DNA from 2 places in the Janthinobacterium sp. SUN118 genome. Region 2 is predicted to be linked to the other one. Evidence: riboswitches for the same ligand, from Rfam matches in the RefSeq annotation. Region 2 holds a riboswitch; the other holds the start of a gene.

Region 1 (3,406 bases), 860 kb from region 2:
CACCTTGTCGCCGCCCGGCGTGCGCTCGACGAAGCCCACCGTGCCGTTGGCCGTCAGGCTGCCCGTCTCGCGCAAGCCGTCGAAGGCCGTCTGCGCATCGCGCCGCACCTGCTCCACGAAGGCCAGTTCGGCCGCCGTCAGCTCCTGGGTTTCTGCTTGTGCTTCCGCTTGTGCCACGTCCGTCATGTCATGCTCCATTCAGTTTGGGTTAGGGATACGGGTCGCTCCTGCCCCTACTTTCGCAAGACGCGTGCCAGCGCCAGGGGCCGGGGAAATGGCGGATGGCTGCTGCTGGCGCAACAGCGGCTGCTGGCGCGGCAGCAGCGCCAGGCGCCGGCGCTGTCGGCCAGCCAGCAAGCACAGGGCCGGGCCAGATCCGGCGGACCAGGCCCCGGCAGCGGGCATGTTTCGTGCAGCGCCTGGTCTTCCCTCACCTCACCAAGGAATCCCATGACTACCGCAACCTCCGCTGGCGCCGATACCGTCGATACCGTCTGGTTCACGCGCTGCCCCGTGCCCACGGCCACGGGCCTGGCCTACAAGCTGGGCTGGCTGGAAGAGGAATTCGCCCGCGACGGCATCGCCCTGAAAACCCTGCAGGAAGTGGGCGGCGAACTGGCGCGCCACCATTACGACCATGGCCTGTCCACGCTCGTGCGCGAAGGCGGCAACCTGCTGGCCCTGCCCGCGCGCGCGCAAGGGGCGCCCACGCGCCTGATCGGCCTCACATGGATAGACGAATGGCAAGCCATCCTCGTGCGCCCCGGCGCCGGCATCGCGACGCCGGCGCAGCTGCAGGGCAAGCGCCTGGCGCTGCCCGCCTTCCGCGCCGAGGATTTGCGCGAGAACCGGCGCGGCCGCAGCATCGCGCGCGGCATGAGCCTGGCCGGCTACAAGGGCGTGCTGGCGTCGGCCGGCTTGACGCTCGACGACGTGCGGCTGGTGGAAGTGGGAGGCGAGGCGCCAGCGGCGCAGAACCTGGGCGCGGGGCTATGGCAAGGCATAGGCCCGCTGCTGCGCGGCGAAGTCGACGCCGTCTACGTGAAAGGCGCGGCGGCGGCCGAGGCGGCACGCGCGGCGGGGCTGGAAGTGGGCATCGACATCGACGCCCTGCCCGACCGCCGCTTCCGCGTGAATAACGGCACGCCGCGCCCGATCACCGTGCATGAAACGATGCTGGAGCAGCACTTCGAGCTGGTCGTGCGCTTTCTGACGCAGACGCTGCGCGCCGCGCACTGGGCGCGCAGCCACCCGGCCGACGTGCTGGCCATCCTGCAGGGCGAGACGCGGGCCGGCGCCGACGCCGTGGCCGAAGCCTACCGCGACGGTTTTCATTTGACGCTGGCGCCCGACCTGTCCGACGAGAAGGTGGCCCTGTTCCGCCAGCAGAAGGATTTCCAGCTGCAGCACGGTTTCCTCGACCGCGACGTCGACATCGACGCCTGGATCGACCGCCGCCCCCTGGAGGAAGCGCAGCGGCGGCTGGCGGCGCTGCTGCAGCAGGCGGCGTAAAAAAGGCCAGCGCATCCAGATGCGCTGGCCCCGGCATTGCCGCTACGCGGCAAACGGCCGCTTAGGCGGCCAGCGCCGCATGCGGCGCACTGGCCGGTTGCGCCAGCCGCTGCAGCGAATGGATGGTGGCCGCGCAAGCCGTGGCCAGTTCCGCGCCCTTGACCTTGAAGTGCTGGAAGTAGAACTCCTGGTGTTCGTGGCCCGCGTGGAAGTGATGCGGAGTCAGCACGGCCGACAGCACGGGCACGCCCGTCGCCAGCTGCACCTGCATCATGCCGGAAATGACGGCGTCGGCGACGAAGTCATGGCGGTAGATGCCGCCGTCGACCACCAGCGCGGAAGCGGCAATCGCCGCGTACCGGCCGCTCCTGGCCAGCGCTTGCGCATGCAGGGGGATTTCAAAGGCGCCGGCGACGTCGACGACATCGATCTCGCCCTCGGCAAAGCCGAGGACCGCCATGTCAGCGATGAAGGACAAGCGGCATTGGGCGACGATGTCGCGGTGCCAGCCCGCCTGGATGAAAGCGATGCGCTTGCCGGGTGCGGCGTGTGAAGGTTGTGACATATAAGAAACTCCTGTTTTCAAGAATGATAAAAACAGGGCATGGGATCGAAGGGGATATGACAGGCGCAGAACAGCCGCGCCCTACTGCGCATGCAGACATACGCGCACGCGCACCGACGGCAAACGCAGGCCGTCCATGCGCCGGGCGCAGGCCGGCAGCAACACAATGATACATCCCGCTCTCTCTTTATCCGGACTATACCGTCGGCCCCGGAATCACACCGGGTCTGCTGACCTTGCCGTCCCGGTCCGAAGACCGTGCCGGCAAGCGCTCGCGGGCTAGGCACGCATGCCATTACCGCCGGTGGGGAATCGCACCCCGCCCTGAGAACGTTGCGTGGCTGCCGCACAGGGTGCGGCAGCCACGCCCGGCGACTATAGCATATCGCCCCTGTCCCTGCCCCGCGCGCCTAGAACTGCAGCGTGTACGACGCCCCCACCGTGCGGCCCTGGCCGATGATGACGGTGTCGCCATTCACCGCGCCCGGCACGAAGCTGGTGAGCGTATGGTTGCGGTAGACCTTGTCGGCCAGGTTGTTCGCATACGCCGTGATCCGTTGCTTGCCGCCCGGCAGCACATACGACAGGCGCGCATTGGCCAGCGCGAAGCCGCCCTGGTTCAGCAAGCCGCGCGCGTCGCTTTGCGGGTCGACATAGTAGTACTGCTTCGACGTGTAGCGCACGTCGCCGCTGAAGACCAGCTGCGCGCCATTGCCCAGCGGGTAGCGGTAGTCGGCCGCCAGCAGGGCCGTCACATGGGGCGAGCGCACGAATTCATTGCCGGAACGGTCGCCGCCATTGTTCTGGATGGCGAAATCGTCGAATTGCGTGCGCAGCAGGCCCACGTTGGCGTTGACGTGCAGATTGTCCGTCGGCTGCGCCTCGACCTCGAATTCGGCGCCATTCACGTGGGCCTTGCGCACGTTCTGCAGGTAGTTCACGCTTTGCGTGGGGTCGCCGTTGTACACGCCCGTGATATTCACCTGCACGTTCTTGTAGTCATAGTGGAAGACGTTGGCGTTGAAATTCAGGCGGCCATCCAGCCATTCGGACTTGATGCCCGCCTCGAACGAGTTCAGGGTCTCCGGCTTCACCGTGTTCAGGGCGCGCACGTCCGTGGCGCTCGTGTTGTAGCCGCCCGACTTGATGCCGTGCGCGTATTTCAGGTAGCCGCGCAGGGTGCGGCTGAAGCGGTACTCGGGCGTCACGTCGTAGGTCAGCGCATTCCACGTGGTCGAGGGATTCGACGTGAAGTTGTTGTTGGCCACGGAGGCGGCCGCGTAATTGCCACCCCGGACCGTGTTCCACCAGTTGGACGGATCGCCGAAC
Region 2 (3,406 bases):
TCTGGGTGAACGTGCCGCTGGGCGTGCTGGCCATCGTCATGGCGCAGGTGCTGCTGGCCGCGCCGGCCCGCCAGCCGCGCGACCTGTCGCTGTTCAGCCATGCGCTGGGCGTGGCGGCGCTGGCGGGCCTGAGTTTCGTGCTGATCGAAGGTCCCGTGCTGGGCTGGCTGTCGCCGGGCGTGCTGGCGGCAGGGGCATGGACGGTATTGGCCGCCTGGCAATTGCTGCGGCGCGAGCGCAGCGGCAGCCATCCGCTGTTGCCGCGCGCACTGTTTCACAAAAGCAGTTTTGGCGCGGCCAATGGCGTGGGATTTTTGATTAACTTTTGCGTCTTCGGCCAGCTGTTTTTATTGAGCCTGTTCCTGCAGCAAGCGGGCGGCGCCGACGCCTTGCAGTCGGGCCTGCGCCTGCTGCCCATGATGGCGGCCTACACGGTGGGCAATTTCATGGCCGGGAGTATTGCGGCACGGCATGGCACGCGCCGGCCGATGCTGTTCGGTTTGCTGGTGGGCGCCGTCATGGCCTTGCTGCTGATGGCCTTGCGCCCCGGCACGCCGTTTGCGCTGCTGGCGCTGGGCACGGCCGTCATGAACGTGGCCATCGGCATCGCCATTCCCGCCATGACGGCCACCGTGATGCGGGTGGCAGGCAAGCAGCATGCGAACAGCGCGGCGGCGGCCCTGAATGCGAACCGGCAGATCGGCGCCCTCGTGGGCGTGGCCCTGATCGGCAGCATCCTGCACATGGTGCCCGACTGGTCGCTGCGCTTGCCGCTGGCCTATGCGACGATTGCCGCCGCGTATGGCCTGGCGGCGGCACTCGTCCACCGCCACGTGCACGTGCCGCAGGCCGTGGCGGCCTGAAGGTTTATTGCTCGCGCGTGCTGCGCCACTCGACCAGTTCCTCGATGGTGAGGATGGGCATGCCATGCAGTTCCGCGAAGCGTTCGATATCGTCGCCGCGCATCATGGTGCCGTCCGGATTCATCAGCTCGCACAGCACGGCGGCCGGGTTCAGGCCCGCCATGCGCGACAGGTCGACGGAACCCTCCGTGTGGCCACGACGCTCGAGCACGCCACCGGGCGCGGCGCGCAGGGGGAAGACGTGGCCCGGACGCACCAGGTCGGCCGGCTTGGCGTCCTTGGCGATGGCGGCGCGGATGGTGGTGACCCTGTCGGCGGCCGACACGCCCGTCGTGACGCCGTCGCGCGCCTCGATGGAGACGGTAAACGGCGTGCCGTAGCGGCTGCCGTTGTCGGACGACATGGGCGGCAGTTCCAGCGTGCTGACGACGTCCGTCGGCAGGCACAGGCAGACAATGCCGCTGCATTCGCGGATCAGCAGGGCCATGGTTTCATTCGTCAGTTTTTCCGCCGACAGGATCAGGTCGGCTTCATTTTCACGGTCGAAATCGTCGAGCAGGATGACGGGGATGCCGGCGCGCATGGCGGCCAGGGCGGACTGGATGCGACCTTCGAGGTCGTTGGAAAGCAGGGTATAGCTGTTGACTAACATGGTGAAACGCTCCTCGCATAGGCGAAAAACGCTGCAGGGCAAGCGAATAGACGCAACTGGCCGCATCGCCGTGGCGATGGGACATCACACTACTGCACATCTTCTTTCATCCGGACTATACCGTCGGCTCTAGGTTTGCACTAGATCTGCTGACCCTGCCAAAAGGAATTTGACAGGCGCTCGCGGGCTTGACCGTTGCCGGTCTTACCGCCGGTGGGGAATCGCACCCCGCCCCGAAGACGTATTGTTGTGCCGGTCCACATGACCGGCGGCAATACTGTAGCACAATTGAAAAAACCTGGCAGGGCACGGTCGAGTTTCTTATTCGACAAAGTTCCCTTGGGAAAGTCGTTTCCCCTAAGCTGTTTTTAATCGCGGAAAGTCGATTTCGGTGTAAGGTATGCTTACTGAATCTTACGCAAGGCACTACATGAAGCTGAGTAAATTACGCCTGATTTCGGGCGCCGTCCTGCTGGCATGCGCCTGCATGGCCCAGGCTGAAATCCGCTTGAGCGACCCCTTGCCGCTGGCACCAGAAGTTACCGTAGGTACATTGCCGAATGGCTTGACCTACTACATCAAGAAAAATGCCCGTCCGGCACAGAAAGTCGAGCTGCGCCTCGTGGTGAAGGCCGGCTCCATCCTGGAAGACGACGACCAGCAAGGGCTGGCGCATTTCACGGAACACATGGCTTTCAACGGTTCCACGCATTTCAAGCGCAATGAACTGATTTCTTACCTGCAATCGATCGGCGTGAAATTCGGCGCCGACCTGAATGCCTACACGAGCTTTGATGAAACGGTGTACGTGTTGCCGATCCCGACGAACAGGAAAGGCAACCTGGAAAAGGGTTTCCTCGTGCTGGAAGACTGGGCGCACGGCTTGAAGTTCAATCCGGCCGACATCAACAGCGAGCGCGGCATCGTGCTGGAAGAGGCGCGCCTGGGCAAGGGCGCCAGCGACCGCATGAACAAGGTGCTGTATCCGAAATTGCTGAACGGTTCGCGCTATGCGGAACGCATGCCGATCGGCAAGGAGTCCGTGCTGAAGACCTTCAAGCCGGAAGCCATCAAGCGTTTCTACCAGGACTGGTACCGTCCCGACCTGATGGCCGTGATGGTGGTGGGCGACGTCGAGCCGAAGCAGGCCGAAGCGATGATACGCGCGCATTTCGGCAAGCTGAAAAATCCCGCGAAACCGCGTCCGCGCGTGTATGCGGAAGTGCCGCAGCGCTCGCAGACGGAAGCGCTGGTGATCACGGACAAGGAGGCGGCCGACAATTCCGTCTTCATCCGCTACCCGATCCGCGCCGCGCAGGAACCCGTCACCATTGCCGACTACCGGCGCCAGATGATCGAAAACCTGTACGGCCAGATGCTCAGCGCGCGCATGCAGGAATTGTCGCAGCAGGCCAACCCGCCCTTCATCCAGGGCGGCAGCAGCATGGGCAAGCTGGTGCGCGGCTATGAATCGTTCAGCGCGTATGCCTTGCTGGGCAAGGGCGGCGTGCAGCCGGCCATCGATGCGCTGGTGCTGGAAGATGAACGGGCGCGCCGTTTCGGTTTCAGCCAGGATGAGCTGGACCGCGCGCGCAAGGACATGTTGCGCAACTACGAACGCGCCTATAACGAGCGCGACAAGTCCGATTCGGCCGGTTTCGTGGCCGAGTATTCGCGCAACTTCCTCGAACAGGAAGCCATCCCCGGCATCGCCAACGAGCTGCTGTATGCACGGGAACTTTTGCCGCAAGTGACCTTGCAGGAAATCAACGAGACGGTGGCCAAGGTAATCCCCGACCAGCAAAAGAAACTGGTGGTCTACATGGGTGTCGAGCCGAAGGCGGGCGATACGGCGTCCGCCGTACCGACGCAGCAGCAATTGCTCGATGCG

The links. A riboswitch is a leader RNA that binds a small molecule or an ion and turns the genes downstream of it on or off. The one in region 2 is predicted to bind FMN.
Region 1: another riboswitch for FMN. It lies ahead of O0880_RS11260 (6,7-dimethyl-8-ribityllumazine synthase); the one in region 2 lies ahead of ribB (3,4-dihydroxy-2-butanone-4-phosphate synthase).

The regions. Positions count from the first base shown of each region.
Region 1 covers NZ_JAPUBV010000001.1:2,513,499-2,516,904, reverse strand. Annotated here, with positions in the region: gene O0880_RS11270 (class II aldolase/adducin family protein) at 1-186, opposite strand, end outside; gene O0880_RS11265 (ABC transporter substrate-binding protein) at 451-1,512, shown strand; gene O0880_RS11260 (6,7-dimethyl-8-ribityllumazine synthase) at 1,574-2,077, opposite strand; FMN riboswitch at 2,252-2,413, opposite strand; gene O0880_RS11255 (TonB-dependent receptor) at 2,488-3,406, opposite strand, start outside.
Region 2 covers NZ_JAPUBV010000001.1:1,654,949-1,658,354, forward strand. Annotated here, with positions in the region: gene O0880_RS07570 (MFS transporter) at 1-863, shown strand, start outside; gene ribB (3,4-dihydroxy-2-butanone-4-phosphate synthase) at 868-1,515, opposite strand; FMN riboswitch at 1,610-1,760, opposite strand; gene O0880_RS07580 (insulinase family protein) at 1,946-3,406, shown strand, end outside.